Lichenibacterium dinghuense: one gene and its partner. The protein of the gene in region 2 binds, or shares a complex with, the protein of the main gene of each other region. Links are inferred from orthologs where the notes say so. Each region holds a gene or a part of one and is shown on either strand. Other genes may lie near its edges. The genes, in order: ccmA and L7N97_RS06235.

What was found.
Region 1: the proteins of L7N97_RS06235 (region 2) and ccmA are in contact, whole or in part, in a solved structure (PDB 8CE8), measured with the Escherichia coli proteins. The link is inferred for Lichenibacterium dinghuense from one-to-one orthologs.

The regions. Positions count from the first base shown.
Region 1 is NZ_JAJLMN010000001.1:2,676,994-2,692,725, forward strand. What follows is about bases 12,467-15,465. They hold ccmA (heme ABC exporter ATP-binding protein CcmA), read right to left. Parts: upstream 14,355-15,465; coding sequence 13,578-14,354; downstream 12,467-13,577. Other genes in these bases: L7N97_RS12900 (hypothetical protein), read left to right, coding at 12,467-12,627; L7N97_RS12905 (hypothetical protein), read left to right, coding at 12,624-12,863; ccmB (heme exporter protein CcmB), read right to left, coding at 12,881-13,549; acnA (aconitate hydratase AcnA), read left to right, coding at 14,353-15,465. Also shown: L7N97_RS12850 (AAA family ATPase), read left to right, coding at 1-158; L7N97_RS12855 (TniQ family protein), read left to right, coding at 161-2,056; L7N97_RS12860 (hypothetical protein), read left to right, coding at 2,402-2,923; L7N97_RS12865 (ImmA/IrrE family metallo-endopeptidase), read left to right, coding at 2,920-4,362; L7N97_RS12870 (hypothetical protein), read right to left, coding at 4,479-4,931; L7N97_RS12875 (hypothetical protein), read right to left, coding at 5,492-6,028; L7N97_RS12880 (hypothetical protein), read left to right, coding at 6,947-7,306; L7N97_RS12885 (hypothetical protein), read right to left, coding at 7,472-7,873; L7N97_RS30260 (sensor histidine kinase), read right to left, coding at 8,843-10,282; L7N97_RS12895 (response regulator transcription factor), read right to left, coding at 10,342-11,016; more of L7N97_RS12900, read left to right, coding at 11,431-12,466; more of acnA, read left to right, coding at 15,466-15,732. UniProt on the Escherichia coli protein: Part of the ABC transporter complex CcmAB involved in the biogenesis of c-type cytochromes; once thought to export heme, this seems not to be the case, but its exact role is uncertain. Responsible for energy coupling to the transport system.
Region 2 is NZ_JAJLMN010000001.1:1,302,906-1,317,908, forward strand. What follows is about bases 6,306-9,223. They hold L7N97_RS06235 (heme ABC transporter permease), read right to left. Parts: upstream 8,191-9,223; coding sequence 7,420-8,190; downstream 6,306-7,419. Other genes in these bases: L7N97_RS06220 (DUF427 domain-containing protein), read right to left, coding at 6,306-6,414; L7N97_RS06225 (DsbE family thiol:disulfide interchange protein), read right to left, coding at 6,642-7,259; ccmD (heme exporter protein CcmD), read right to left, coding at 7,256-7,423; L7N97_RS06240 (sensor domain-containing diguanylate cyclase), read right to left, coding at 8,336-9,223. Also shown: L7N97_RS06195 (sugar phosphate isomerase/epimerase family protein), read left to right, coding at 1,591-2,442; L7N97_RS06200 (hypothetical protein), read left to right, coding at 2,458-2,721; L7N97_RS06205 (alpha/beta hydrolase), read left to right, coding at 2,812-3,489; L7N97_RS06210 (porin), read right to left, coding at 3,557-5,008; L7N97_RS06215 (type 1 glutamine amidotransferase domain-containing protein), read right to left, coding at 5,417-5,977; more of L7N97_RS06220, read right to left, coding at 6,064-6,305; more of L7N97_RS06240, read right to left, coding at 9,224-9,847; L7N97_RS06245 (class I SAM-dependent methyltransferase), read right to left, coding at 10,039-10,803; L7N97_RS06250 (helix-turn-helix transcriptional regulator), read left to right, coding at 10,900-11,682; L7N97_RS06255 (CCA tRNA nucleotidyltransferase), read left to right, coding at 11,679-12,911; L7N97_RS06260 (MBL fold metallo-hydrolase), read right to left, coding at 12,924-13,820; L7N97_RS06265 (mandelate racemase/muconate lactonizing enzyme family protein), read left to right, coding at 13,952-15,003. UniProt on the Escherichia coli protein: Required for the export of heme to the periplasm for the biogenesis of c-type cytochromes.

The DNA of each region.
Region 1 (15,732 bases), 1.4 Mb from region 2 along the record:
GCGCGGCCAACACGGAGAACCCCTTCTTGACCGCGCGCTGGGCCGACCTCGACGTGGCCGCGATCCTCGGTGGCGACGGGGGCTCCGCCCCGAACGCCGCCGGGGGCGCGAAGGCGAGCCGTGGCGCGAAGCCGTCCCGACCGCGCCGGAGGGGCTGACCATGGCCCTTCCCTTCGAGTTCCCCGCCTTCCCCGCCGACGAGACGCTGCAAGGGTTCGTCTCGCGGGTCGCGCGCCACTACGAGACCGACCTCGCGAACTTCTGCGACGTCGCGGGCATTTCGGTGACCGGCCTGACCACCGGGGCCGACCGGGCGATCGCGAGGGTCGCGGACATCACGGGCATACCCGCGGCGACGCTCCGGCCCCGCGCCTTCGTCCGGTTGGATCCCGATCGCGTCGCGTACCGGGGCCAGACGTTCCAGCGACGCGACCTGAGGAGGGTGGAGCTCCACGGCTGCCCCGCCTGCCTGCGTGCGGACCTCGCCGGATCGAGCCTCGAACCCGACGTCGCGACGTACGTCAGGGGAAGTTGGTTCGTCAGGGGCATCCGGACCTGCCCCGTCCACGACGTGGGCTTCGTGCGCCTGGCGGGGGAAGGGCGCAATCCGGTCCGAAGCGGGGGACCTTACGTGTCCGTGGAGCGGCTCACGACCGCCCTGGAGGATCTCGACGCTCTGGAGCGGGCGGCTCCACGGCGCAGACCGTCCGCCTTCGAGACGTACCTCGGACATCGATTGCGCGGGCGCGACCCGCGTCGACCCTCGCCGTTGCTGGACGACATGCCCCTGCATGCGGCGACGCGGACCTGCGAAATGGTGGGGGCGGTGGCCCTGTTCGGCCCCAAGGTCGCCGTGGGGGTGCTGGATGAGGAGGACTGGCGCGCCGCGTCGGCCGCCGGCTTCGACCTGGTCTCTGGAGGAGCCGGGCAGGTCCGGTCGTTGCTCGACCATCTCCAGGACACGCATGAACCCGGCAGGTCCCGGAACGGCAAGTCGCGCGACGTCTTCGGCAAGCTGTACGCCTGGGCGAGGGCGGGCGCCGGCGATCCCGACTACGCGCCGGTCCGCGACCTCCTGCGCGAACACATCCTCGACACGATGCCCGTCGACGTCGGCGACGACGTCCTCGGGGTCGTGGTCGAACGACGCAGGGTCCACTCGGTCGCGACGGCGTGCCACGACGGGCGCCAGACGTCGCGGCGGCTTCGCCGCGAGCTCGTCGCGGCCGGCGTGCTGTCCGACGTCCCGGACGACGACAGGCACCGCGCGGTCGCGGCGCCGGTGGAGCGGGTCGACGCGCTCGTGGGGCGGCTCGCGGCGGCCCTGTCGAAGGCGCAGGCGGCGGCGCACCTCGGCCTGTCCATCCTTCAATTCCAGCGCCTCGTCGACGACGGCCTCATCCATCCCGTCGTACCGAAGGTCAGGACGGAGCGGACGTGGTCGAGGTTCTGCGCGGAGGAACTCGAGGCATTCCTGGCTCGCCTCGCGAAGGGAGCCCGACCCTGCGAGGCGCCCCCGCCGGGAGCCGTGGGGATCGCCGAGGCGGCGCGCCTGACCAACGTCGGGTCCGCGGCCATCATCCGGCTCCTCATGGCGCGCAAGTTGCCCGGCGCCCGCAGGCGGCCCACGATCCCCGGGGTGCCGTCCTTCCTCGTCGACGTCGCGGAGATCGAGAGGGTCCACAAGGCCCAGGTAGTTCCTCACCTCAGGTTCAGCGCCGTCGCGGGACGGCTCCAGGTGAACCTTTGCACGCCTGCGGCGCTGGCCGCCAGGGGCCACCTGCGGACCACCACCGTCGTCGGGGCGAGGACCCATCGGACCAGCCGCTTCGTCACCCTGGCGTCGGTGGAGGCGTTCACCGCGAGGATGGCGAGCTTGGTCGAACTCAGCCGGACGTACGGCCTGCACAATTGCAAGATGAAGCGCCTGCTCGACGAGAAGGGCGTGGACCCCGCCATCCCCAACGGTCAGGTCCTGGCCAACTTCTACGACCGAGCCAGGGTGGAAGCCGTCCTGCCGATCGAGAACGTCCGGGGGCCGGTCCGGTCCGATTGAGTCCTCGGTGCACCCGACGGAGCGCCGCCCCCGGCTCGGCTCCCGTCCGAGGGGGACGCATCGCGAGCGGTACGAACGAGGTCCACCCCCGGACACCATCGACGCATCGAACCCGCTCCGAGGCGTCCTCGACGCGGGGCGTCGGCTTCGGGGACCGTCGGCCGGTGCCCGGCGGGTCCCGGACGACATGCAACGAACGCCGACGGCGGTCCGAATGCCCGCCCCGTATGGTGGTCTTCGTCGTGTCGACGATCACGACCCACCGCGGCGTGGACGGGCAGGCTTGGTTAACCCATGTCCGTCAAGAACTTGGGAACAAGGACAAGACCTGACGAAGGCCGTCGCATGCCCCACACCCTCCGAACCTTCCGACGGAAGTACGGCAAGAGGCCACCGCGGATCGCCCCGACGCACGCGCAGAAGGAGGTTATCGGTCCCGGGAATGGAGGACGAGATCTCGACGGCGAGGCGGACACCCGTTGCATCGTGGGCCTGCCGCTTGCGAACGGGGACCCCGCCAAGGGTCGCCGCCTCTGGGTGATCCTGCCCGACACCGCACCATATGCCCCCGAGATATGTGCCTTCGCCGAAGCGCTCGGATTGGCGGGGAACGCGATTAAGCACACGAACCTGACGGGGGGCGCCGACGCCCACTGCGGGGGCGAGCTGTGGTTCCTCGGCGAGCGCACCATCCTGATAAATGGCAACTCGGGAAGATATGGACCCGACCGCGAAGACGAGTTGGTGGGAGCAGCCCAGGCCTTGAAGGATCGCGGTTATGACGTCGCTTACATTCCGTATGACGAGGAGTTGAAGGAATACCCCAAAGCCCCAGCCGGAAAGGAAGACATCGAATGGATCCGATGAGCGATGCCGAGACCGGCGACTTGAACGACGCGCTGGACGCGGTGTTCGGCCCCAGCTTGCACCGAGACTTGGAGCCGAAGCACCGAGCCCTGGCGAGCGGCGTGCGCTTCGTCCGAAGTCAAACCCATCTGGCGCGCTGGAAGGAGGGTGCGAAGGGACGCAAGATGACGGCGTTCGAATGCATCGAGGCATTCGGCTGGCCGCTCATGGCGCGGCTCGCCGAAGAACCCGTTGTTCTGATCGCTCGGCCGGGACCGTCGGTCGCGGAGGTTTTCGCGGATCGACGGCGAAGTTTCGGGGTGCCGACCGGGGATCTCGCTCGCAGGGTGGGGGTCGGACCGGAGGTCCTCGAGAAGGCGGAGTCCGGCCTGCGGAAGATCCCGATGTGGCTGCTGACCCGCATCGCTTGGGCGTTGGGGTTCGACTACTGGACGATCGGCCACGAGGTACCCGCGGAGGCGACCGAGTCGTTGGCGCACAGGCGGAGGGAGGTCACGGGGGCGCCCCAGCCCCCAAGCACCGAGATCGTCCTGGATCTGCTCGAGGCGGCGTCGATCCACAACGCCCAGCTTCGCCTAGCGTCCTGGCTCGCGGGGATCGGGGGCGACGTCCCACCACGGAGGAGGGCGCCGCACCGACCGAAGCACCGGCGTCCCCGGACGCAGGAGGAAGCTTGGCGGCAAGGCGCGGACTTGGCCCGCCGCACCCGGGAACTCCTCGCCCTGGGTACCGGTCCCGTATGCGACCTTGCGGAGCTCATGGAAGGAAGGTTCGGAATACCGGTGGTGCGGATGCGTTCGCAGCCCGCGCTCGCCGGCGCGACCATCCGCAATGGCGAGGACCGTGGGGTGCTGGTCAACGTGCTCGGGATCAACGAGAACCCCGGCACGCGACGCGTGACGCTGGCGCACGAACTTTGCCATGCGCTCTGGGACGCGGACGAAGACCTCGAAGCCATCCGCATCGATTGGAGCGACGAGATCATGGGGGCGGATCGCCGACCCGATCCGAACGAGGATCGTGCGCAGGCCTTCGCCGGTGAACTCCTCGCGCCCGCGGCCGTGGTGGGGAAGGCGTTCCTGGACGGCGGTCGCACCCCCGAGGCGCTCCACCACGTCATGAGGACGTTCGGCGTTAGCCTCACCTGTGCCAGGATCCAGATCAAGCTCGGGTCGAAGGGCGCCGTGAGCGACCGGGTCCTCCGATCAATAGGTCCGGTGGAGCTCACGGACTGGATCGACGCCGAACTTCCGCGGGTCCACGACGAGCTTCCGGGGCTCAAGATGCAACGGTCGGGTGGGCTGCTGGGCGCATGCCTCGGGTCTCACGAGGCGGGCCTGATCGTCCCGGAGACGATGGCCGATCTACTCGGCGTGACCCTCCCCGAGTTGGAGCGGGCCTTGGATCTCCGCGGGTCGATGCCTCCAACGCCACGATAACGGTCCAAGAGGGGTGCCCCTTCGCCGGGCCCGAGCGAGCGGCCCCGGTGGGCCACCGACCCGATCCCCCCTTCGAGTGACGCCGGATGTGGCGAGGACGGGATCGGCGAGCGCAGTCACACCGCCTCGGAAACCTCGTCCGGGACCTTGGCGCCCGACGCGGGCGCCAACGGGCCGAAGAGCACGGTGCGCATGCCCGCCTCGTCGATCAACCGGAGTACGGGCGTCCGCCAGTATGTGTCGCCGCTACCGGTCTCGACGACGTACGTCCCACCATCGGCCCGCGCCGCGTGGAATGCGGCCGCTTCCTGCGTGGAAGCCGTCCGCACGGTTCTCTCCCGCGTGTTCCCCTGCCAGTCCAACTCCTCATCGAGGCCGGTCGCGGAAGATCGGAGATCCTGGAGCATGTCGTGCTCCAAGCTCCCCCAACTCGTGAAAATGGACGAGAGGCGGGACCCGCCCCCGACCACGGCCACCGGAGTGCCGGAGACCTCGAGCGTGCGAAGGTCCCGGCTCCGGGTCGAGACGCCCACCACCTTCCGCGTGACCGGTTTCAGATGCTTGGCCATCGTCACCTCCATCCCGATCCATTCCCGCACGGATCATTCACCGAGGCGGGCGCGATCCGCTCGAACATTGAGGGAACGAGGCGCCCCGTCGCAAGGGTCGATCGGCCCGCGTCCACCGATCGCTTCGAGATGTCCGTCGGCATCGGAGAAGGGACATGTTCCCCCGAGCCATCGATCGCCGGGGAGGGCTGGGGGCGAGCACGGGTCCGATGGACCGAGGGTCGTTCACCGAGGTCGGGCGAGGGGGCGGCGAAGGACGTGTGGCGGGGCACGGGGAGCCCCGACGATCGCCGAGGAGCCGACGTGCCGCGCGCCGGGGACGTCCCTGGCCCCCGAACGCGGTTCATCTCCTTGGCAGGACCCTGGTGCGCATCGCTCGCCCGATGCTGATCCCGGAAAAGCGCCGGTGCCTTCCGGGGAAGCTGTTCCTGATGCTCACCGTGGGGCCACCGAACCGCGACGCCTTCACGTCCGGACACGAGGCCTGGACGATGGTCGAACGGCGAAGTCGGCCGGAGGTGGTCCGGCGGACGGCACCGGCCAGATCCCGAACCATCCATTCAGGCAACCGGCTTCGGCCCGAAATCGAGGCGCCCCATCAGCCGCTCTAGCAGCCACGTCGCAGTCGCGGCGACTTCGTCGTCCGGGACGGCTCCGAATAGTGACTTCGCCCTGACCTCCGCCATCCCATCCTCGTCCACGAGGAGCCTGTAGAGCGCCCCGGACACGGAGAGGACGATCGAGTCGGCCCGATGCTTCCCATTCGGACCGCCCCGCCACGCGCACCGTTCGACGAGGCCGATCATCTCCGGATCCGCTATGGCCGACGCCACGTCCTCGAAACCGAGGTCGCCGACGCCGTGCCCGATCGCGAACAGGCACATGCCGGGCCACCTGAAGGCCAAGCCGTCGACGCCCACGGGCTCCAGCGCGAAGACTCCTCCCGGCATCGTCGAGCGGCAAGCCGCGTCCCGCGCGGCGCGGTCGGAGAACACATGGGGGCGCAGGAACTCCATCACCGGATGCAGGTCGTCCCGGAACACGGGGTCTCTCTCCCGCCTCGCCCGCGCCTCGGGAGTGAACACCATCTCGGCCATGTGGAAGCCGATCGCCCCCAGGCGTCGGGCGTCCGCAGTGGTCCGGAACGGCGCATGCAAACGGCTCATCCTCGCCCTCCCGCGGGGGTCCTCGAACACCACTGGACGGGTCCACGAGGTGGTCGCCCGACGTCATCCGTCCGGGTCGCGCCGAATCGCGGCCGCCCCAATTTTCGCACATCCACATCGACCGTGGGGACGGGATCATGCGGACGGGTGACCGCCCCGATGCGGACGGGGAGCGCGGGCGGGCCCGCCGAGCCGAAGGCCGGGTTCCGCCCGCGAGGCATTCGGGGGCGCCGATGAATCGAATTCTCCTGGGGCGCACCACAACGTCATGAGGACGTTCGGCGTTGGCCGCCTGGGTCCGGGTCCAGGGCAGGCTCGGGTCGATGGGCCGCGTGGGAAGGCATGGACTCCAGTCCGGCGAGCTGGTCGGGTCGACCGAGGGGACGGTCGGGGACGCTCGCGCGGTTCGTCAACGGGACGAGACGTGGGGACCGGCCCCGACCACGACCACCGGGATCTCGGATGATTCGAGCGTGCCCGGGCCCAGGGCCCGGGTCGACACGCTCGCCGACCTTCAAGGCGCTGGTTCCGGAGGCTCCGCCGAAGTCGTCTCCCTGGCGATCCATCGCGGACGTCGAGCCGATCCCCACCGACACGCACGACTTGGACATGACGGGAACGGTGCCGGTTGTCGCGAGGATCGGTCACGGGGGTGCATCGGCGGCTTCGTCGTGTCCGTCCGTGATGGGGCGGAACATGCGCCATCGAGGTCGACCGTCGCCGGGAACGGCCCCGTGCGCCGATGTGGGCCACCGGCGCGCGTGCTCGGCTCCGGGAGGTCGGCGGGTCCGGGACGGCAAGGACGGGTGGTGGGGCGCCGTTTGCCCCGATGAATGGCGAGGGAGTCACATGTCGCGCGTCAGGGAAGAGGCCACGAGGCTGTTGAACGACGCACTCTTCGTGCTCTGGAGGGATGGGAAGGTGCACAGGGCAGGGGACGTCCTCACCGCGACGGCGACGATCGGCGACGTGACGTTGATGATGCGGGAGCCGCCTCACCGCCTGCCGAAGGACGCCGAGCCTCGGTTCCGAGCGGGTCGCGACGCCAACCCGAAAACGGACATTCCACCCAAGCTCGGCCTCGACATCCGCAAGGACGGGAGGGTCTTCTCCGTACTCTGGAGGGGAAGCGCATCCCTGACGATCGTCCGGTTCAGGAGGGGTGAGTGGGAAGCGGAACTGAGGCGTGCGACCCTACCACCCGCATGAGGGTGGCGGTTGATCTCCGCCCATCGGTGAGGCTCGCGTCGCGGCCACTCGCCGGGCACGGCCGTATCCCCGACGTTCGAACGGCCGACTCCGGAAACTCACGACTTGTCCACGTTCGGGTCGCGGCGACGCCGGCCGCGTGCGTGGGACGGTTCGTCGACGCGATCAAGACGCTTCGGCGACGACCTCTTGGTCCGCGGCGCCCGAACGCGAGGCGAGCGGGCCGAAGAGCACGGTGCGCATGCCTGCCTCGTCGACCAACCAAAGGAGCGGCGACTCCCAATCGGTGTCGGTCGTGCCAAGCTCAAGGAACATCATCTCGCCGGGCGTCGGGGCTCTCTTCCGCGCCTCACGGAATGCGGCGACCTCCTCATCGGTCGCTCCCCGCACAAGCCTCTGACGGGTGTTTTCCCACCAATGGAGGTCGTCGTTGAGCCCGCTTGCGGAGTGCTCGAGGTCGTAGAGCATGTCCTGCTCCAGGCAGCCCCATTTCGTGAACATCGGGGAGCGCCGGTCACCGCCTCCGACCACCACCACGGGAATCCCGCGGATCACGAGCGTGCGCAAGTCCCGGCTCCGGATCGAGACCTTGGCTTGCTTCCTCGGAGGTAACTTCAGCCGTTTGCCCATCGTCGACTCCGTTCCGTTCAACCGTTCCCGCTCGTCACGTCGACCGCCGGCCGCGGTTGAGGATCGAACATAAACGGAACGGATCGGAATGGCGCAAGAGCGCGCGTCGACTGTCCCCTGGCCGCTTCGAAGAGATTCCCGCGAGGGTGTGTCCCGCCGAGGCCGACGACGACCCTGACGGAGGCGAGACGGACGAACCGGACCACGCGGGATATCGGCCGATGTCGGGAGACATGGCCTCCGTCCACTTGAAGTTTCGGCGTCGGGCGTTCGCGTCGGGGTTCCTATCGTGAGGGCGGGAACATCGACGCCTCGAGGGGCCGTGCCCTCGCAATTTGCGAGCGTGGTTCGATAGGCAACTTATTGGGTTCCAGTGGGCATGTTATGCGGCGCATGTCCGACGCTGCTCCAGGGCGGGAGTGGTCGAGTTATGGGTATCCCCACACAGTGTGAGGTGAGGCGAAACGTTCCCATTCCGGGAAGCAGAGGATCCCCATACAGCCAGCCTGCCCGCTTTTTCCGGGATCGAGCGCTCCCCATAGGATCCGAAATCGTCACGGCTGGTGGAAGGATCGCAGCGTCGTCTTCGCCATCCGCCGGAGCCATGATCGCGTTTCGGAGCGGGCGCGGCATACGTTGGCCGGGCACTGGAGCGGAGATCTGGAGCGTGCCGAACCCATCCCGCCTTCGGCACCGGGCCCCGTCCGCGGACACGCGCGAGACGGCGGTCTCGTCCTCACCGAGAAGTCGGAGGGTTTCGGCGGGCGCACCCGGCGCGAGCCCGAAGCGGCGGCGCGCGGTGCGCGGGCACTGATCCTTATTGTAGAACCGCTGAAATTATGCTGGCGGCCCGCGTAAACGGTGATCGATTTCTGCCCGTGGAACCATGGGTGTTTCCGTCACGGATCACCTCCCGGGGAAGGCGTCTCGCTGCGATGAGCGGTTGCGACCCGGACGCGCCTGATCCTCGTCCCCCATCCCCACCTCACACCCGCCGCCCTCGCGCTCCCCGATCGTGAGCGCGAAGCCGTGCAGCCGCGCGATGGCGGCCACGAGGCTCAGGCCCAGCCCCGTGCCGGGCAGGTGGCGCGAGCGGTCGACGCGGTAGAAGCGGCGCATCACCGCCTGGCGGTCCTCAGGGGGAATGCCCGGTCCGGTGTCCCACACCCGCACGAGCGGTCCGTCCGCCCCGGCCGACAGCTCCAGCCCGGCGCGCCCGCCGGCCGGCGTGTACTTCACCGCGTTGTCGACGAGGTTGGCGACCGCCTCGAACAGCAGGTCGCTGTCGCCGCGCAGCGGCACGGGCGCGTCCGGGCGCGCAAGGGCGAAGGCCACGCCCTTCTCCTCCGCCACCGCGCCGTAGAGCTCGCCCACCGCGTCGACGATCTCGCCGAGGTCGACGTCGCGGAAGCCGCCCTGGCGCCGCCCCTCCTCGACCTCCGCGAGGCGCAGCACGGCCGTCACGGTGGCGAGGAGCTGGTCGAGGTCGGCCACCGACTTGCCCAGCACCTCCTCCACGGGCGCGTGGCGGGCCGCGGGGTCGAGCGCCCGGTCGAGCCGCGCGCGCAGGCGCGTGAGCGGCGTGCGCAGGTCGTGCGCGATGGCGTCGCCGGCGCCGCGCACCTCCTCCACGAGCCGCTCGATCTCGTCGAGCATGCGGTTGACCATCTCGCTCAGGCGGTCGAACTCGTCGCGGCGCCGCCCCACGGGCAGGCGGCGGGAGAACTCGCCGCCCATCACCAGCGCGCAGGCGTGCCGCACGGCCTCGACGCGCCGCAGCGTGCCGAGGCTCGCCAGCGCTCCCCCGATCAGCGCTAGCAGCGCCGCCGGCGCCGCGGTGAGCGCCATGGCGCGCTTCACGATCTCGTCGATCTCGGCGATGTCGGCCGTGCTGCGGCCGAGGAACAGGACGGAGCCGTCGGGCAGCGTTTCCGCGATGGCCCGCACCTCGATGGACTCGCGCACCCCGCCGCGGTCCCATTCCACCGCCACCGGGGTGGGCCGGTCGGGCGGGGGCAGGCGCGGGGGCAGCGCCGCGACGTCGCCGACGAGCCGCGCGCCGTCCGGCCCGAAGAGCCCGTAGGCCTTGGTGCCGTGCGCGTCGACGGCGAGCGACTTTTCGAGCCGCAGCGCCAGCACGCGGCGCGACTCCGGCGCGAGCGACCGGGCTTCGAGCAGCAGCCCGGCGTCGAGCCGGCTCGTGAGGTAGCCCACGGTCTGCCCGTAGAAGAACCCGCCGGTGGCCACGATGCCGAGCCCCACCACGGCCGCGGAGGCCAGCGTCCAGCGGAAGGCCGTGGTCTGCACCAGCCGGAGGCGCCTCAGCCGCGCGGGCGGGGCGCGCACGGGCCGCGATGCCGCCGCGAGCGGGGCGGAAGCGGGAGAGCCCGCCCGCGCGGGGCTGCTCACGGGGCGCGCAGCACGAAGCCCGTGCCCCTCACCGTGTGGATCAGCGGCGGCTCGCCGGGCGCGTCGACCTTGCGGCGCAGCTTGCCGAGGTGGACGTCGACGAGGTTGGTGCCGGGGTCGAAGCGGTAACCCCACACCTGCTCGAACATCATGGCGCGCGTCACGACCTGCCCGGAATGGCGCACCAGGAACTCCAGGAGCTTGAACTCGCGCGGGTAGAGGTCGAGGACGCGCTCGCCGCGCCGCGCCGTGCGGCCGAGCAGGTCGAGGTGCACGTCCTCGAAGCGCAGCACGAGCCCGTCGCGGTCGGTCGGCCGGCGCGCCAGCACCTCGACGCGGGCGCGCAGCTCCGCGGCCGAGAACGGCTTCGCGAGATAATCGTCGCCCCCGGCCCTGAGGCCGCGGATGCGCTCGTCGACAGAGGACAGCGCGCTCAGCACCAGCACCGGCACGGCGACGCCGCCCGCGCGCAGCCGGTCCAGCACCGTCAGGCCGTCGAGGCCGGGCAGCATGCGGTCGAGCGTCACGACGTCGAAGCTTTCGGCCTGGGCGCGGGCGAGGCCGGACGGCCCGTCCGCCTCGAGCGCCACGTGGAACCCCGCCGCGGCGAAGTCCTCGACGATCTCGGCGGCGGTTTCGGCGTCGTCCTCGATGACTAGCACCCGGATCATGGGCGTCCTTCCATCACGGCAAGAGGGGGCAGGGCCCCGCCCGACCCGGCGCCCGGCATAATCATCCGGCTCGCGCGGCGCGCAAGGCCCGGCGGCCGTGGGGCGAGGGCCCCGAACTCAGGTTGACGGTGCCGCTTTGCCCTTCTTCCCTCCGGGGAGAAGGTGGCGCGAAGCGCCGGATGAGGGGTCACGACAGGTTCGACATGCGACGCGGGTCGACATCTGGTCGATGCGGCGCGCGTCCCACCCTCATCCGTCGCGGCTTCGCGCCACCTTCTCCCGCCAGCGGGAGAAGTGCGCTTCCGGCGGCCCTGCGTTAACCCAAGTTCGGAACCCTGGGCCGTGGGACGAGGGCGGCGAGGGCGGGGCCTCGCCTGGACATCGCCGCGGCGCGGTGGCACCAGAGGCCGCACCATGGTCGCCCGAACCGTCATCGCCACGATCTGCTCCAACAACTACCTGTCGCAGGCGCGGGTGTTCTTCGACACGGTCCGCCGGTTCCACCCCGATGCCGCCCTGGTGCTGGGCCTGGCCGACCTGGTCGACCCGTCCTGCGCCTACCCGGAGGGCGTCGAGGTGGTGGAAGCCGCGGCGCTGGGCGTCGCGGACTTCCCGTCCTTCGCCTTCGCCTACGACGTCACCGAGTTCAACACGGCCATCAAGCCGTTCCTGATGCTGCGCCTGTTCGAGCGCGGCCACCGCGACGTCGTGTATTTCGACCCCGACATCGCGCTCTACCGCCGGCTCGACGACCTCCTGGCCCTGCTCGACGGCGGCGCCTCGCTCGTGCTGACGCCGCATTTCTGCTCGCCGCCGGGCGAGGGGGCGGCCCGCACGGAGCTGCACATCCTGCAGACGGGCGTGTTTAACCTGGGGTTCATCGCGGCCTCGCAGACGCCCGAAACCGAGCCGCTGCTGCGCTGGTGGGCCGGCCGGCTGCGCCACGACTGCGTCAACGAGCAGGACCGCGGCCTCTTCGTCGATCAGAAGTTCATGGACCTGATCCCCGGCCTCGCGGCCCACGCCGTGGTGGCGCGCGACACCGGCTTCAACGTCGCCTACTGGAACCTCGGCCGCCGCACGGTGGGCTGGGGCGCGGACGGGGGCTGGACCGTCGACGGGCGGCCGCTCGGCTTCTTCCACTTCTCCGGCTTCGCGCCGGAGCGGCCGCTCGAAGTGTCGCGCTACACGCCCGAGCCGCCCGCGACCGGCGCGCTCGCGGCGCTGCTCGCCGACTACGCGGAGCGCCGGCGCGCCGCCTCCGCGCCGGCGGGGGCCGAGGCGCGGCCCTACGCCTACGGGCGCTTCGCGTCGGGAATCCGCATCCCCGACGCGGTCCGCCACATGTTCCGGGACAAGCACCTCACCTGGTCGGGCGACCCCTTCGCCACCTACGACCGCTACTGCCGCCTGCCGCATCCCGGCTGCCGCATCGGCACGGGCGGCGAGATCGTGACGAACCTGATGCACCACCACCACGGCCGCCACGCGGCGTTGCGCCATTCCTACGATCTCCAGCACCCCGCGGGCGTGGCCGCCTACGCGCGGTTCTTCGCCGGGGAAGCGGAGAGCCGGGGCTTCGATCCCAGCCTGTGGCGGGTCGCGGCGTGAGCGCGGGCGACTTCGAGGGGCCGGCGGCGGAGCGCGTCCGCCGCCTGGAGCTCGACCTCGCCGACCTGCGCGCCGAGAACGCGCGGCTGAAGGGGTCGATCGCGCAGCGGCAGGAGGAGATCGTGCGGCTCGGCGAGCGGTTGGCCGTCCTCCAGAAGCGCCTCGCCCCCGTGCATCGCGCGGCGGCCTGGCCGCCGCTCCGGCGCCTGAGGGCCATGCTGCGCCGGCCGGGATGAGGACGGCCTGTCCGCCCCTATTCCGCGGTGAGCCGGAGCGCCGCGGCGGCCGCGAAGGGCGTGCCCGCCAGGGCCGCGGCGCTCAACCCGCAGAGCACGAGGAAGGGCTGCAGGAACGGCACCGTCCCGCCGGCCGCCGCCGCGGCGGCCGACACGCCGAAGATCAGCACCGGGATCGCCAGCGGGATTACCAGCACGGACAGGAGCAGGCCGCCGCGCCGGAGCGACACGGTGAGCGCGGCCCCGACCGCGCCGAGGCAGGTCAGCGCCGGCGTGCCGACCAGCAGCGTCGCGGCGACGCCGCCGAGCGCCGGCCCGTCGAGCGCCAGCATCAGCCCGAACACCGGCGAGGCCAGCACCAGCGGCAGCCCCGTGCCGCACCAGTGGGCCAGGCACTTCACCGCCACCACGGCCTCCAGCGGCGTGCCGGCGGTGCGCAGGAGGTCGAGCGAGCCGTCCTCGTGGTCGGAGCCGAACAGCCGGTCGAGGCCGAGCAGCGTCGACAGCAGCGCCGCGATCCACAGGATCGCCGGCCCGATGCGCGACAGGAGGTTCAGGTCGGGCCCGACCGCGAAGGGCACCACGGTGACGAGGCAGAGGAAGAACACCACCCCGGTCGTGCCGCCGCCGCCGATGCGGCGGGCGAGCCGGAGGTCGCGCCGGAACAGCGCCCACAGCGCGCCCATCAGGCGCGCGCCTTCCGGGATGGCGCCCTCACGCCCGCGGCTCCAGCGACAGCTCGCGCACCCCGTCGAGCCCGAGGGGCCCGTGCGTCGCCGCGACGATGAGGCCGCCGCCGGCGAGGTGGTCGCGCATCATGCCCCGCAGCACCTCCTGCGAGGCGAGGTCGAGGGCGGTCGCGGGCTCGTCGAGCAGCCACAGCGGGCGCGCCGCGACCAGCAGCCGGGCGAGCGCCACGCGCCGCCGCTGCCCGGCCGACAGGTAGCCGCAGGGCAGGTCGGCGGCGTGGCCGAGCGCCACCCGGTCCAGCGCCTCTTCGAGCGTCACGGCGGCTCCCCCGCTCGGAGCGGCGAGGTCGCCGCGACGGCCGAGCAGGGCCGCCGCCGCATCGAGGTGGTCGAGCGGGCTCAGGGCGGGCTTCAGCGCATCGAGGTGCCCGAGATAGTGGGCGCGCTCGCCGGCCGGCGTGTCGGGGTCGTCCGCGTCGGGCGGGTCGAGCCGGACCGTGCCGGCGGCCGGGCGCAGCAGCCCCGCCAGCACGCGCAGCAGCGTCGACTTGCCGGCCCCGTTGCGGCCCACGACGCCGAGCGCTTCCCCGCCCCGCGCCGCGAAGCCGAGGCCGGCGAAGACCGGGCGACCGCCGCGCTCGGCCGCGAGGCCGTCCACCGTCAGGGTCAGCCGCGGAAGTGTGTCGGGCCGCGTCATCGTTCCACCATGCTGCACCGCACTTAGCCTGTAGCCACGGGGCATGGAAATCCTATATTCGAACCGCTCCAGAACGCTCCCGCCGACCCGCGAAGGATGCCCCATGGCCTCGCTCGACAGTTTCAAGTGCCGCCGCACGCTCGAAGCCGGTTCCAAGACGTATCACTACTTCTCGATCCCCGAGGCCGAGAAGAACGGGCTCCCCGGCGTGTCGAAGCTGCCCTACTCGATGAAGGTGCTGCTGGAGAACCTGCTGCGCTTCGAGGACGGCCGCTCCGTCACCAAGGACGACATCCTGGCGGTGGTGAGCTGGCTCACGTCGAAGGGCGCGGACGGGCGCGAGATCGCCTTCCGCCCGGCCCGCGTGCTGATGCAGGACTTCACGGGCGTGCCGGCCGTGGTGGACCTCGCCGCCATGCGCGACGCCATGGGCAAGCTCGGTGGCCCCGTCGAGAAGATCAACCCGCTGGTGCCGGTCGACCTCGTGATCGATCATTCCGTGATCGTGGATGAGTTCGGCACCCCCAAGGCCTTCGGCGACAACGTCGAGCTCGAATACGAGCGCAACGGCGAGCGCTACCGCTTCCTGCGCTGGGGCCAGAACGCCTTCACCAACTTCCGCGTGGTGCCGCCCGGCACCGGCATCTGCCACCAGGTCAACCTGGAATACCTGTCCCAGACCGTGTGGACCCGCACCGAGACGCACGAGGGCCAGGAGGTCGAGGTCGCCTATCCGGACTCGCTGGTCGGCACCGATTCGCACACCACCATGGTCAACGCGCTCGCCGTGCTCGGCTGGGGCGTCGGCGGCATCGAGGCCGAGGCCGTGATGCTGGGCCAGCCGCTGTCCATGCTGCTGCCCCCCGTGGTCGGTTTCAAGCTCACGGGCAAGCTGCGCGAGGGGCGCACCGCCACCGACCTCGTGCTCACCGCCACGCAGATGCTGCGCAAGCTCGGCGTGGTGAACAAGTTCGTGGAGTTCTTCGGCCCCGGCCTCGACTCGCTGTCGCTCGCCGACCGCGCCACCATCGCCAACATGGCCCCCGAATACGGCGCCACCTGCGGCTTCTTCCCCATCGACGGCGAGACGATCAACTACCTCGACGCGTCGAACCGCGGCGACGAGCGCATCGCGCTGGTCAAGGCCTACGCCAACGCGCAGGGCATGTTCCGCTCCTCGACCGACGAGCCGGTCTTCTCCGAGCTGATCGCGCTCGACCTCGCCGACGTCGTGCCGTCCCTCGCCGGCCCGAAGCGCCCGCAGGACCGCGTGACGCTGGAAAGCGCCAAGTCCTCGTTCCTGTCCTCGCTGGTCAAGGAATACAAGGTCGAGAAGCCGGAGGAGCGCTTCGTCGTCGACGACACGAGCTTCGACCTCGGCCACGGCGACGTCGTCATCGCGGCCATCACCTCCTGCACCAACACGTCGAACCCCGCCGTGATGCTGGGCGCTGGCCTGCTGGCCCGCAACGCGGTCGCGAAG
Region 2 (15,003 bases):
CCGCTGAAGCTCATGGCGCAGGACGCCAACCCGGCCGAGGCCCCTCCCCCGGACCCCGGCCCCGCGCTCGCCGACTCCGACGTGTCCTTCACCACGAAGGACCTCGGCAGCGCCGAGGTGGCCCGGTTCGGCGGCGGGCTGTCGCCCGAGGAGATCCAGGCCCAGGTGGCGGAATCGGCGCGGAGCCTCGCGAGCCCGAACCGGGTGCCGCTGCTCCCGCAGATGCTGCTGATGCGCACCAGCCGCGCGGGCACGCTGCCGGCGAACAGCCTCGACTTCGCCGAACCGGGCCTCCCGGCCGCGCCCTTCTCGTCGATCGAGGTCCACATGGTGGCCGAGAACGTCACGCAGGTGCCGCGCTCGGACGCGAGCCGCGAGCCCAGCGAGCGGCTCGTGGTGTTCCGGCACGGCGACAACCTCGACGACGTGCTGCGCAGCAACGGCGCCACGCGCGACCAGATCCGCTCGATCGAGGCCGCCTTCGCGCCGAAGCGCGGCGAAGCGCCGGTGGCCGACGGCCGGCGCATCCGCCTCCTGTTCTCGCGCCTCGACGACAGCCGCCCGCGCCAGATCGCCCGCCTGTCGGTCTACGCCGACGAGGCGCTGGAGACCACGATCGCGCTCGCCGACACGGGCGACTACGTCAAGGTCGCCAACGCCGAGGCGCCGAAGAAGCCGGCCGCGCCGGCGTCGGGCGACGAGGGCGGCTTCCGCCTCTACGACAGCCTCTACGAGACGGCGCTCAAGCAGGACATGCCGAAGCCGCTCATCGACACGCTGGTGCGGGTCTTCGGCAACGACGTCGATTTCCAGCGCTCGGTGGCGGGCGGCGACAGCTTCGACGCCTTCTACACGGACGGCGACGACGACGGCGGGCGCTCGGACCTGCTCTACGCCTCGATCACCGTCCACAACGAGACGTTCCGCTACTACCGCTTCGTCACGCCGGACGACAATGCGGTGGACTTCTACGACGAGAACGGCCGCTCGGTGCGCAAGTTCCTGATGCGCTCGCCCGTGCCGAACGCGCAGATGACGTCCGGCTTCGGGCTGCGCTTCCACCCGATCCTCGGCTACTCGCGCCCCCACACGGGCGTCGACTGGGCCGCGCCGATCGGCACGCCGATCCTCGCCGCGGGCTCGGGCACGGTGCTCAAGGCGGAGCACTCGTCCTCCTACGGCAACCACGTCGAGATCCAGCACGCCAACGGCTACATCACGACCTATTCCCACATGACGGGCTTCGCGCGCGGCATCGCGGACGGCGTGCGGGTGCGCCAGGGACAGGTCGTGGGCTACCTCGGCCAGACCGGCCTCGCCACGGGCCCGCACCTCCACTACGAGGTCATCGTCAACGGGCACTTCGTCGATCCCATGCGGGTCAAGCTGGCCCGCACCCGCGAGATGGACGGCAAGGTGCTGGCCGACTTCAAGCGCGAGCGCGACCGGATCGACGGGCTGATGGCGGGCGCGCCTAACGCCGTCGCGACGTCGCCCGAGAAACACGCGGAAAACTGAGCGGGGCGGAACCCGCCACCGATGCCCGGACATTGACGTTCTCCAGACTGAACCATCCGGGACGGACGCCCCATGAACCTGCGCTACGCCTACAACACTAACGGCACGGGACGGCATCGCCTCGACGACGCGCTCGTGCTGATCGCGGAGGCGGGTTACGACGGCGTCGCGCTGACGCTCGACCACCACCACTTCGACCCCTTCGCCGAGGATTGGGAGCGGCGCGCCGAGGCGCTGCGGCGGCGCCTCGACGAGCTCGGCCTGGCGTCCGTGGTCGAGACGGGCGCGCATTTCCTGCTCGACTTCCGGCAGAAGCACGAGCCGACGCTGATCTCGTCCGCCGCGGAGGGCCGCGCCCGCCGGCTCGACTACCTCCGCCGGGCGACCGACATCGCGGCGATCGTCGGCTCGGAGTCGCTCACCTTCTGGAGCGGCGTCCTCAAGCCCGGCGTCGGGCGCGGCGACGCGACGGCGTGGCTGCACGAGGGCACGCGGATCGCCGTCGACTACATGCGGAGCCGGGGCGTGGTGCCGGCCTTCGAGCCCGAGCCCGAGATGATGGTGTCCACGGTGGACGACTATGCCGCGCTGGCGCGCGCGGTGCCGGAGTTGAAGCTGGCGATGGACCTCGGCCACCTGCTGGTAACCGGCGAGCGCGAGCCGGACGCGGCCGTGGTGGAGTTCGGGGACCGGCTCGCCACCGTGCATCTCGAGGACATGAAGCGCGGCCGCCACGAGCACCTCGCCTTCGGCACTGGCGACATGGACGTGGGCGCGGCGCTCGGCGCGCTCCGGGCGGTCGGCTTCGGGGGCCTCGTCTGCGTCGAGCTCAGCCGCGACAGCTTCCGCGCGGACGCGATGATCGGCCAGGCGCGCCGCGACATCGCCGCCTACGAGCGGCGGCTGATCGGGGCGGCGGCCTGACGGGGGAGTGCCGCCATGGCGATCGTGTCCTATTCGGCCATCGACGAGATCACGCAGGACATCACGGCCAGCATCCCCGGCCCGCAGGACGGCGAGTCGATCTTCGACTACCGGGCGCGGGTGAACCGGCGCCTGATGGAGATCGTCGACGCCATCAGCGCCCACAGCCGGCGCGTCGACCGGTTCATCCGCGACCGGTCCGACGAGAAGCTCGACGAGACGGACCAGTTCTACAACGCGGTCCGACAGCGCTTCATCACGGACGAGTTCGAAGGCTGAGGGGTCGGCGGCGCGGCCCGCGCCGCGCTTGACCCGGGGGGCGCGAAGCCCGATCTGCGGCGGGACCCGCAACGACACGAGGATCCCGCCTTGGCCCCCATCGACGGCCCGCGCCTGCCCGCGCGCTCCCGCCACGCCCGCCAGCTCGTCGTGTTCCTCCACGGCTACGGGGCCGACGGCAACGACCTCATCGAGATCGGGCGGCAGTGGCAGGCCTGGCTGCCCGACGCCGAGTTCGTGGCCCCGCACGCGCCGGAGCGCTGCACCCAGTCCCCCACCGGGCGCCAATGGTTCCCGCTGACGATGCGCGACCCATCCGAGCGCTGGACCGGGGTCGTCAAGGCGCGCCCGGCGCTCGACGACTTCCTCGACGCCGAGCTCGCCCGCACGGGGCTCGACGACGCGCGGCTGGCGCTGGTGGGCTTCAGCCAGGGCACCATGATGGCGCTGCACACGGGGCTCCGGCGGCGGCGGGCGCCGGCCGCGATCCTGGGCTATTCCGGCATGCTGGTCGGCCCCGAGCACCTCGGCGAGGTGACGGCGCGCAGCGCCGCCGGGCGGCCGCCGCCCGTGCTGCTGGTCCACGGCGACCGCGACAACGTCATCCCGGTCGACGCCCTGTTCGACGCAGCCGAGAGCCTCGGCAAGGCCGAGATCCCGGCGCAGTGGCACCTGTCCTTCGGCGTCGCCCACGGCATCGACGGCTCGGGGCTGACCCACGGCGGCCAGTTCCTGGCCCAGAGCTTCGGGCGCCCGACGCCGCGCTGACCTCCCGCCCGAAACGCAGGAAGCCCGGCTCGCGCCGGGCTTCCTTCCAAGTGACGGTTCTCGTCGATCAGAAGTCGCGCTCGGTGCGCAGGCGCACCTCGAAGGCGTCCGGGTTCTTGGACACGCCGGCCGGCAGCGCCGTCGCGGCCTGGCCGACGTTGTGGGCCAGCGTCTGGTCGAGGTGGAGGTAGTCGAACTCGAGGCCGATCTCGAAGTTCTTCACGGGATCCCACAGGAACTGGTTGCCGATGCGGTACTCGCTGGCGTCGCCGAGGCCGCCGAGCGTCCAGTCGATGTTCTTGGCGCGGCCGTAGGAGGTCTGCTCGTAGGAGCCGAACAGCACGTCGTGGAAGTTGGGCGAGAAGTAGTGGTTGATGGCGAACATGGCTGAGAAGCCCTCGCCCTTCTGCAGCGTGTAGGTGCCCGCCGCCGCGCCGACGTTGTGGATCGCGATGGCGTCGCGGTCGATGTGCAGGAAGCCGCCGAGCGCCGGCGAGCTGAAGCCCTGGTTCATGTAGGTGGCCGAGTCCTGATACAGGTAGGCGCCGTTCTGGTAGGCGCCCTCGACCCACAGGTCGTCGCCGGCGGCGAGCATCGGCAGCTTCAGATGGATGCCGGCCTGTACCGCGAAGCCGTCGCCGTCGGCATTGGTGAAGCCCGAGCCGGTGGTGCCGAAGGGGCCCGAGGTCGTCTGGATGTCGTGATAGGCGGCCGACAGCTGGGCCGAGCCCCAGCCCTGGTCGTAGCGCAGCACGCCCACGAGGTCCGGGATGGTTTCGCCGGCGTAGCGAGCCGCCGAGCTCACGGCGTTCGGGCCGCCGAGGATGTTGCCGACGTTCTGCGGAAGGTTGCGGGCGTTGCGATCCTCGATCGAGAAGGTCGCCGCCAGGCCGCCGCCGACCTGGTAGGTGTAGGCGAAGACGTTCTGCGCAAGGTCGGAGTTGGCGATACCTTCGTAGTTATAGTTGTCGGCGTAGAAGTCGAAGAACGACTGGACGCGGCCGGCGGTGATGCCGGCGAACTGGATGAAGCCGCGGCGCACGGCGGCGTTGTTGCCGCCCTGGTTGGCGAAGGTGTTGGCGCCGCCGGACAGGCCGCCGTTGGCGTAGAGGCCCTGAACGCGGTCGATCTGATACTGAATGTAGGTGCGCAGCGTGCCGTAGGCGGTCTGCGTGCGGGTGTCGACGCCGAGGCGGACGCGGGCCAGGAAGCCGGTCTCGTCACGGTCGCGCGCGGCGAACACGGTGCCGATGGCGGGAACCGCGCGGCCGGCGGCGCCCGGAACCGGCAGGAACGCGCGCTGATTGCTGATGAAGTCCGCCTCGATGCGGACCTGGGCGCCGATCGCCAGGCAGGTGTCCGTGCCGGGGATGTAGAAGAAGCCCGAGCCGGTCCAGTCGCAGACGCGGACGTAGTCGACCGGGGCCGCCTTGGCGACGGGGAGGTCGGCGGCTTGGGCGAGGCTGGCGGCACCGACGAGGGTGGCGCCCCCCAGCAACAGGCTCTTGGCGAACATCATGGGTCGAGATCCGTCAGTCTGAACTCTGGTCGGCCGCGGCGCGCCAGGGAAGCGCCGCAAAACTGCCTTGGATCGAGACCTAGTCAGCGTCACTTAGCTGAAAATGAGTTTTATGTATGCGATCCCGTCCGGAGCGGTCCCACCCTCGACTACGGCAGCCTATGTTGCTCAGGGGCAACAGAAAGTTCCGAACGGAAACACTTCAGACATGGTTCTGCCTCCATGACCACTTTGTGACACAGCACCAACTCAGCTCCTCGACTGCAAAGCCGGGTCAGCTCAGAGTCGGACGACTTCAATCATTCATCGCCGAATGGGGTCGGAATATTCTACCTTCGGGCACAGCACGGCGTCCGGCCGGGAGTGTTCTCCGGCCGGAGCATCGGTGCGCGTTCCCGCGTGGGCGGCTCAGCCTTCCTCCTCGTCGGCATCCTCACCGAACATGGCGATCATCTGCCGGCAGAACTCGGGGAGGTCGTCGGGCTTGCGCGAGGTGACCAGCAGGCCGTCGCGAACGCAGGCCTCGTCGACCCACTCGCCGCCGGCGTTCTCGATGTCGGTGCGCAGGGACGGCCAGGATGTGAGCTGCACGCCCTCGACGGCGTCGGCCTCGATCAGCATCCAGGGGCCGTGGCAGATGGCGGCGATCGGCTTGTCGTTGTCGACGAAGTGCTGGACGAACTCCACCGCGTCGTCGCTCACGCGCAGCTTGTCGGGGTTGGTGGTGCCGCCCGGCAGCACGAGGGCGTCGAACAGGTCGAAGTCGACCGACAGGTCGCAGTCGACCGGGACCTTCTCGCCGGGGTTCACGTCCTCGGTCATGGACTGGATGGTGCCGGTCTTGAGCGACACGACCTTCACGTCGGCGCCCGCGGCCCTGAGGGCCTTCATGGGCTCGAGGATCTCGACCTGCTCGACGCCGTCCGTCGCCAGGATCGCGACCTGCAGACCTTCGAGATCGGTGGACATGGTGGGATCCTCGCTGTTGGGCGCGGGGCCTCCCCGCGCGGCGAGCGCCAACGCGCGAGACGCGGCCGGCGATCCGGCGAAAGGCGTCAGTCCTGCCGGATCTCGACCTGGTCGGGGTAGAAGGCGAGGTGGCCCGCGATGGCGGCGGCGGCCGGGATCGGCGCCTCGTAGCTCCACACGGCGTTCTGGGCCTCGCGCCCGTCGGCCTTCAGGGTGAAGTAGCTCGCCTCGCCCTTGAACGGGCAGTGGGTGTGGCGGGGCGTGGGCTCGAAGGCCGACATGTCGGCGTCCTCGCGGGGCACGTAGATCACGGGGCGCAGCGCGCCCTCGGCGAGGTCGAGCGCGCGGGCGGTGTCCACCACGGTGCGCCCGGCGAAGACGATCCTGACCCGGCCGGGGTGCGGCGTGACGGCGATGTGGTGGGGGCTGTCGGGCATGGGGGCTGGCTCCTCGGCGCCGCGGCTCTGGCCCGGCGCTGCCGGACGAGATAGCGCGGCGGACCGCGGCGGGGAGGCAGGCTCGCGCGGGCCGCGGGCCCATGCCGGAGCGCGGCGCGGGGCGGCGGCCGAGACCGGGCTGCCGCTCTCCCTCTTCCCGGCCGACCCGCCGTTCACGGTCGGTCGGGCGGAGGACGAGGACTTCTGGCCGACCCCGGCGCCCTGGCTCACGGCGCCGCGGCCTTGTCGATCTCGGCCTCCAGCGCGCCGATGTTGTCGGGGGTCACGGGGCCGATGAGCTTGTAGGCCAGGGTGCCATCGCCCCTCACCACGAAGGTTTCGGGCACGCCATAGACGCCGAAGTCGATGGCGGTACGGCCCGTGCGGTCGTCGCCCACCGCCGCGTAGGGGTCGCCCTTCTGCCCGAGGTAGCGGCGGGCGTCCTCGGCCTTGTCCTTGTAGGCGATGCCGTCGATGGGGATGCCGAGCTCCTTCATGCGCGGACTCTGCGCCAGCGCCATCAGCACGCCGTGCTCGTCGTGGCATTCGGCGCACCAGGACGCGAAGACGTTGACCAGCGTGACGTGGCCGGCCTTCAGGGCCGCCGCGTCGAGCCCGACGGGAGCGCCGGCCGGGATTGGGCGCCCGGCGAGCGGCGGGAGCGCGAAGTTCGGCACCGGGCGGCCGATCAGCGGCGACGGGATGCGGGACGGGTCGCCGGCCCCGAGGCGCAGGAAGAACAGCAGGGCCAGCCCGAGGAAGACCACGAGCGGCAGCGCCACGAGGGCGCGGCGGGCCCTCGGCGCCCCGCCCGGCGCGGCTTCGGGCGCCGCTCCGGCGCTCACCGCCCACCCCCCGCCCGCGCGCGGCCGGCGCGGGCTTCGAGCCGCTCCAGCGCGCGACGGAGCGCCCGCCCGTCGAGCAGCACGGCCGCGACCGCGCCCCCGACGACCAGAACCGTCACGGCATAGGCCGCCACGATGAAGCCGAGATGCGGCACCGCGGTCACGACGGCACCGCCTCGGCCGCGGCGACGGCGACGGCGTGGCGGGACGCCGGATCGCGATCGGCTGCGGCGAGCAGCATCATGCGGCGGAGGCGGCGGCGCAGGACCTCGTTGCGGATCGCCGCCACGTGCAGCGTCGCGAAGAGCAGCGTGAAGCCGAGCGCCATCACGAGCAGCGGCACCAGGATCGACCGGTCGACGGTGGAGCCCGTCATGCGGAAGATCGAGCCCTGGTGCAGCGTGTTCCACCAGTCCACGGAGAACTTCACGATGGGCAGGTTGACCGCGCCGACCAGCGTCAGCACCGACGCGGCGCGGGCGGCGCGGCCCGGCTCCTCGATCGTGTGCCACAGCGCGAGCAGGCCGAGGTAGGTGATGAACAGCACCAGCATGGAGGTGAGCCGCGCGTCCCACACCCAGTACGTGCCCCACATGGGCTTGCCCCACAGCGAGCCGGTGACGAGGCACACGAAGGTGAAGGCCGCGCCGAGCGGCACGGCCGCCTTCTGCGCCGCCTCGGCGAGCGGGTGGCGCCAGACCAGCGTGCCGAGCGCGGAAGCGGTCATCAGGACGTAGGCCATGCTGGCGATCCAGGCCGCCGGCACGTGCACGAACATGATCTTCACCGTCTCGCCCTGCTGGTAGTCGGCGGGCGACGCGAAGGCGAGGACCAGCCCGACCGCCAGCGTGAGCGCGGACAGGCCCGCCAGCCAGGGCAGCGCGCGGCCCGACAGCCGCATGAAGGTCGCTGGATTGGCGAGGGCGTACATGGATCCGTCCCTTGGCATCGCGGCGCCGGACGTCGCGCCAGCCCGGCACGTGTTCTAGCGCAAATGCGGCGACATTCCCAAGGCGACGGGGCAGAGCGGCCGCGACGTTTCGCGGGGCCGGCGGCTCATCGGCCCGGCCGGGCTCTCAAGCCGCCCGCACCTCGGCCGAGGCGCGGGCCCGGCAGCGGTTGCGCCCCTCCGCCTTGGCCCGATAGAGCGCGACATCGGCGTCGGCCAGCACGTCGCGCGCCGCCCCGCCCGCGGCGGGCCGGGCCGCCGCCACGCCGACGCTGATCGTCACCACCCCGCCGACGCCCGACGGGTGCGGCAGCGCCAGGCCTTCCACGGCGGCGCGCAGGTCCTCGGCGACCCGGAGGGCGCGCGCTTCGTCGCAGCCGGGGATCGTCACGGCGAACTCTTCCCCGCCCCAGCGGCCCGCCAGCCCGCCCCGCCGCCGCGCGCCCTCGTCGAGGCGCGCCGCTATGGCCTGGAGCACGAGGTCGCCCGCCGGATGGCCGAACAGGTCGTTGTAGGCCTTGAACGAGTCGGCATCGACCATCAGCACGGCGAGGGGCTCCCGCGATGCGGCGGCGCGGGCCCACTCCTCGGGCAGCGCGGCGTCGAAGCGGCGGCGGTTGGCGAGGCCGGTCAGGGCGTCGGTCGAGGCGAGGCGCCGGAGCTCCGCCTCGGCGGCGGCGCGGCGGCCGAGCTCGCGCGCGAGCGCCAGCGACAGGCCGAGGACGCCGAAGCACAGCAGCGTCAGGAGGCCGGCGATCGCGGCGGCGCGCCGCCACCAGGCGCTGTAGGGCCCCTCCCCGGCGACCTCGACGGCCTGGATCAGCGGCAGGTCGCCGACCCGGTGGAAGGAGATGACGCGGGGCAGGCCGTCGACCGGCGACGCGCCCTCGAAGGTGCCGTCGCGCGCCGCCCGCATGCGGTTGAAGCTGTCCCCGCCCCCCGCGAACATCCCCACGTCCCCCTCGTCCAGGGGCGCGCGGGTGATCACCGTGCCGTCCGTGCGGAACAGCGTCACGGCGCTGCCGTCCCCGACGTGGAGGCCGGCGTAGAGCTTCGTGAGGTAGGCGACGTCGAGCGTGCCCACGGCGACGCCGGCGAAGGCGTCGTCGTCGTCGATGCGGCGGCTCAGGGCCACCACCCAGGCATCGCTCACGCGGGACCGGAAGGGCTTCGACACGTACAGGCCCACGTCGTCGTTGCCGACGTGGACCCGGAAATAGTCGCGGTCCGCGAAGGACGCGCCGAGCTCGCCGACGTCGACCGACCGGGCGACGAGGCGGCCGTCGCGGTCGAGCACCATCATCATGCCGAAGCCCGGCGCCCGCATGGCGCCGTCGAACAGCACCGTGTCGCGCAGGCGCGGCGGCAGGGCCTGCACGTCGGGCACGTCCCATTGTTCGGCCACGCCCTGCAGCGAGAAGTCGAGCAGCTCGATGTTGCGGTCGACCTCGCCGGCCACCGCCGCCGCGATGCTGTCGCCCGAAGCGCTCAGCACGCGCCCGACGTCGCGGTGCCACGCCGCCATCACGAAGGTGAAGACGAGGCAGATCGCCAGCAGCACCAGCGCGGTGAGGGCCGGCAGGGCGCCGCGGCCGGCGCCGGGCGCGAGGTCCGACCGGCGTCGCGTCGCGGCCGTCATCTCGCTTCGGCCCGGCGGCAGCGGACGGGCCGGCGCTCGGGATGCGGCGTGGCGTTGAGCGGCATGCGGATCGGACCCCGTTGTTCGCCCGGAGGCTCGCACGGACTCGCTACCGTTTCATTGCTTTCGACCCATCATCTCGGGCCGTTGATCCCTTTTCGCTCAGCAGCCTCCACCGCCTCGCGGCGCCGTCACGCCGCGCGGCCGACCATCGTCGCCGTGTCGAGGTCGAAGCTGCCGTCCTCCGAGATCGCGAAATGCGCCCGCACGGCCGGCGAAGCGCCGTCCTGCAGGGCGCGGATCGCGCCCGCGGTGGCGGGCGGCACAGCCGTACGGGCGATCCAGACCGGGAACACCATGCGCAGCTTGCGCCGCGTCACGCGCTCGACCGCGAAGCCGGCGCGGCCCAGCATGGCGAGCCATTCCGAAACGGCGTAGTCGCGCACGTGGGACGCGTCGCGCAGCAGTTCCACGGCCTGGAGGTGCGTGTCGGCGGCGCGGTCGGGCGGCGCCACGGCGTCCATGAACACCGCGAGCCCGCCCGGCTTCAGGACGCGGCGCGCCTCTCGCAGGCCCGCCTCGACGTCGGCCCAGTGGTGCGCGGTGAAGCGGCACAGCACGGCGTCGAACTCCGCATCCGCGAAGGGCAGCGCTTCGGCGCCCGCCCGCCGGGTCTCGACGTTGGCGAGGCCGCGCCCGGCCGCGGTGCGGGCCACCGCGTCCAGCATGGCGGGGGTGACGTCGCAGGCCACGACGGCGCCGACATGCGGCGCGGCGCGGTAGCTGACGTGGCCGCCGCCGCAGCCGAGGTCGAGCGCGCGGCCCAGGCCCGCGCCGCGGATGCAGTCCTCCATCTCGTCGAGGTCCGCGCCCTGGCTGTGGTCGCGGCTGTCGACGTAGGCCTGGGCGCGGGGCGCGTAATGGTCGGCGGTGAAGCTGTTCTGGGCGTCGGACATTGCGTCGGTCTCCTCGTGAGCGGATGCCGCCCTTCTGCCGGCCCCGGCCGGCCGCTATAAGGCCCGAGCTTATCCTGTGATCCGCGGTCCCACCCTATGCTGCTTCCGGCCGAGCGCCGCCTCCTCCTCGGCCGCTTCGTGCGCTCGCGCCGCGAGGCCCTGCCCCCGACGGCGGGCGGGCGGCGTCGCACCCCCGGCCTGCGCCGCGAGGAGGTGGCGGAGCGCTGCGGCATCTCCACGGCCTGGTACGCGTGGGTCGAGCAGGGCCGCGACATCGCCCTGTCGCCGGGCGCGCTCGGCCGGCTCGCGGGCGCGCTCGGCCTCACGGCCGCCGAGCGCGCCTACCTGTTCGAGCTCGCGCTGCAGCGCGACCCTTTTCCCGAGGCGCCGGGGCCCGACGCCGTGCCCCCGGCGCTCGAAGCGGCCGTCGCGGCGGTGGGTCCGCCCGCCTACCTGCTCGACCGGCTGTGGCGCGCCCGCGCCTGGAACGAGGCGGCGGCGCGGCTGTTCTCGCCCTGGCTCGGCGGGGACGACCCCTCCCTGCTCGCCTTCGTGTTCCGCGATCCGGCGGCGCGCGCCTTCATCGTCGACTGGGAGGAGCGGGCGCGCCGCGTCATCGCGGAGTTCCGCGCCGACACGGCGCGGGCGCCCGACGACCCGGCGCTCGTGGCTCTGGTGGCGGGCCTGCGCGAGGGGAGCGCCGACTTCGCGCGCCTGTGGGACGGCCACGCGGTGGCGGCCCGCGACGGCGGCGAGCGGCGCTTCCGTCACCCGGAGGACGGGATCCTCCGCTATGAGCAGGTGACCCTGCTCCCCGCCGCCCACCCGGACCACAAGCTCGTGATGCTGCTCCCCCGCCCCGAACGGCCGCCCGCGTGACGGCGCGCTCCCTCCGCCTCACCGCCGACGGCCGGCTCGACGGCGCCCCGCTCCTCGACGACCCGCGCCTCGCCCGCGTGCTCGACCTGCTCGACCGCGACGGCGAGGAAGCGCGCGTGGTGGGCGGCGCCGTGCGCAACGCCCTGCTCGGCCTGCCGCCCGGCGACATCGACGTGGCCACGACGGCCCTGCCCGCCGCCGTGATGGCCCGCGCCAAGGCGGCCAGGGTCCGCGCGATCCCGACCGGCATCGAGCACGGCACCGTGACGCTGGTGTCGGGCGGGCTCCCGGTGGAGGTGACGACGCTGCGCGAGGACGTCGAGACCGACGGCCGCCACGCCGTGGTGCGCTTCGGGCGCGACTTCGAGCGCGACGCCGAGCGGCGCGACTTCACCGTCAACGCCCTGTCGCTCGGGCGCGACGGCCGCATCCACGACACGACGGGCGGCGTCGCCGACCTCGCGGCCGGGCGGCTGCGCTTCATCGGCGACGCCGCGACGCGCATCCGCGAGGACTACCTGCGCATCCTGCGCTTCTTCCGCTTCCACGCGACCTACGGGGTGGGGCCGCTCGACGCCCAGGGCCTCGCCGCCGCGGTGGCGGGGCGGGACGGGCTCGACCGGCTGAGCCGCGAGCGCGTGCGGGGCGAGGTGATGAAGCTCCTGGCCTCGCCCGGCGCCGCGGGCGTGCTGGCGACGCTCGACGCCGAGGGCCTGCTCGCCCGCATCCTCGGCGGCGACGCCGACGTGGCGCGGATGGCGCGGCTCGCCGACCCCGACCCCGTGCTGCGCCTCCACGCGCTGGCGGTGCGCGGCGGCGCGGACGTCGAGCGGCTGCGCGACGGGCTGAAGCTCAGCAACGCCGAGCGCGACCGCATGCAGGCGGCGCTGACGGTCCTCGCGTCGGGCGCGCCGCCGGGAAGCGACGCGCCCTCCGTCGGCGCCGTGCGCGCGCTGCTGTTCGACCACGGCCGGGAAGCGACGCGCGACGCGCTGCGCCTCGCGGCCGCGGGGCCTGACGCTCGCGGCGACTGGGCCGCGGCGCTGGCCGCCGCCGAGGGCGAAATCCCGGCGACGCCCTTCTCGGGCAAGGACGTCGTGGCGCGCGGCCTCAAGGGCCCGGCAGTCGGTGAAGCGCTGGCGCGGTTCCGAGCCGCCTATCGCGACGCCGGCTTCCCGGAGGACGCCGCGGCGCGCGAGGCGCTGCTCGGGGCCAGCCTCGCGCCGTGAGGCCTCGCTCCCCTACCCCGCCGTCCACAGCGCCGGCACGTAGTCGTAGCCGGTCCCGCCCTTGATGACGTAGCCCGTGGCCGGGAACGGCGCGTGGAAGAAGGACAGCCGCAGGTGATCGGCGGCCGCGCGGTCGAGCAGGCGGCGGCGGGTCGCCACGGCCCGGTCGGGCTCGACGTCGAACATGGCCTGCCATTCGGGATGGCGGGCGAAGACCAGCGGGTTGTTGGTGATGTCGGCGACGAACAGCGTCGCGGCGTCGCCCGACGCGACCTCGATCGCCGCCATGCCGGGCGTGTGGCCGCCGGCGTCGACCGCGGTGAAGCCGGGCAGGATCTCGGCGCCGGAGGCGAAGCGGCGCAGGCGGTCGCCGAGGGGCGCGAAGACGCGGCGGGTCGCGTCGGCGTTGGCCTTCAGGGCGTCGGGCAGCCGGGCGCCGTCGCCGTCGCCGAGCCAGAAGTCCCACTCGGCCTCGGGCACCAGCACCTCGGCGTCCGGGAAGGCCGGCGTGCCGTCGCCCGCGAGCAGGCCGCCGATGTGGTCCGGGTGGAAGTGGCTGACGATCACCGCCGTCACGTCCGCGGGCCCGAGGCCGGCGGCGAGGAGGTTGGCGCCGAGTCGACCCGCGCCGGGCCGCGCGCCCTCGCCGAGCCCGGTGTCGATCAGCACGGTGCCGCGCCCGGTCTCGATCGCCAGCGCGTTGAAGGTCAGCGTCAGCTTGTCCCGCGCCATGCCGCAGGCCGCGAAGGCTTCGCCGACCTCGCCCGGCGAAGCGTTGCGGACGAAGCCCGGCGGGCGGTCCCGCACGATCACGCCGTCGTGCAGCGCGACGGCGGTGAGATCGCCGACATCGAAGCGGTAGAAGCCCGGCGCCTGCGCGCCGGCCCCGGATGCGCCCGCCTCGCCCATGTGCTCCTCCCCGTCGATCGCGGCGCGACCCTGCGCCGCCGGGAAGGCCCGATCAAGGCGGGCGGCCCTTGACGCGCCCCGGCGCCTCGGCGCTGGGATGGCGGCCGGGGGCGGGACGACGGAGGGAACGCATGCGCATCATCGACGTCCGCGAGCGGACGCTGCCGATCGCCTCCGCGATCAGCAACGCCTACATCGACTTCTCCAAGATGACGCTGTCGCTGGTCGCCGTGGTCACGGACGCGGTGCGCGACGGCCGCCGCGTGGTCGGCTACGGCTTCAACTCCAACGGCCGCTACGGCCAGGGCGGCCTCATCCGCGAGCGCTTCGCCCCGCGCCTCCTCGCGGCCGACCCGGCGAGCCTGCTCGACGCGGCGGGCCGCCTCGACCCCGACCGCGCCTGGGCGGCGATGATGAGGAACGAGAAGCCGGGCGGCCACGGCGAGCGCTCGGTCGCGGTGGGCACGCTCGACATGGCGATCTGGGACGCGGTGGCGAAGGCGGAGGGCGTGCCGCTGTTCCGCCTGCTCGCGAGCCGAGCCGGGCGCGAGGCGGACCCGCGCGTCTTCGTCTACGCGGCCGGCGGCTACTACTATCCCGGCAAGGGCGTCGATGGGCTCCGCGCCGAGATGCGCTCCTACCTCGACCGCGGCTACACGGTCGTGAAGATGAAGATCGGCAACGGCATCGCCGAGGACCGGCCCCGCATCGAGGGCGCGCTGAAGGAGATCGGGGGGCAGGCCCGGCTCGCCGTCGACGCCAACGGCCGCCTCGGGCTGGAGGAGGCCGTCGCCTACGCCCGGATGCTGCGCGACTACCCGCTGTTCTGGTACGAGGAGGCGGGCGACCCGCTCGACTACGCGCTGCAGGCGGCGCTGGCCGAGCACTATCCCGGCCCGATGGCGACGGGCGAGAACCTGTTCTCGCACCAGGACGCCCGCAACCTGCTGCGCCACGGCGGGATGCGCCCGGACCGCGACTGGCTGCAGTTCGACTGCGCCCTGTCCTACGGGCTGTGCGAATACCGGCGCACGCTCGACTGCGTCGCCGCGGCGGGCTGGTCGCCGTCGCGCTGCATCCCGCACGGCGGCCACCAGATGTCGCTCGCCATCGCGGCCGGCCTCGGGCTCGGCGGCAACGAAAGCTACCCCGACCTGTTCCAGCCCTTCGGCGGCTTCCCGGA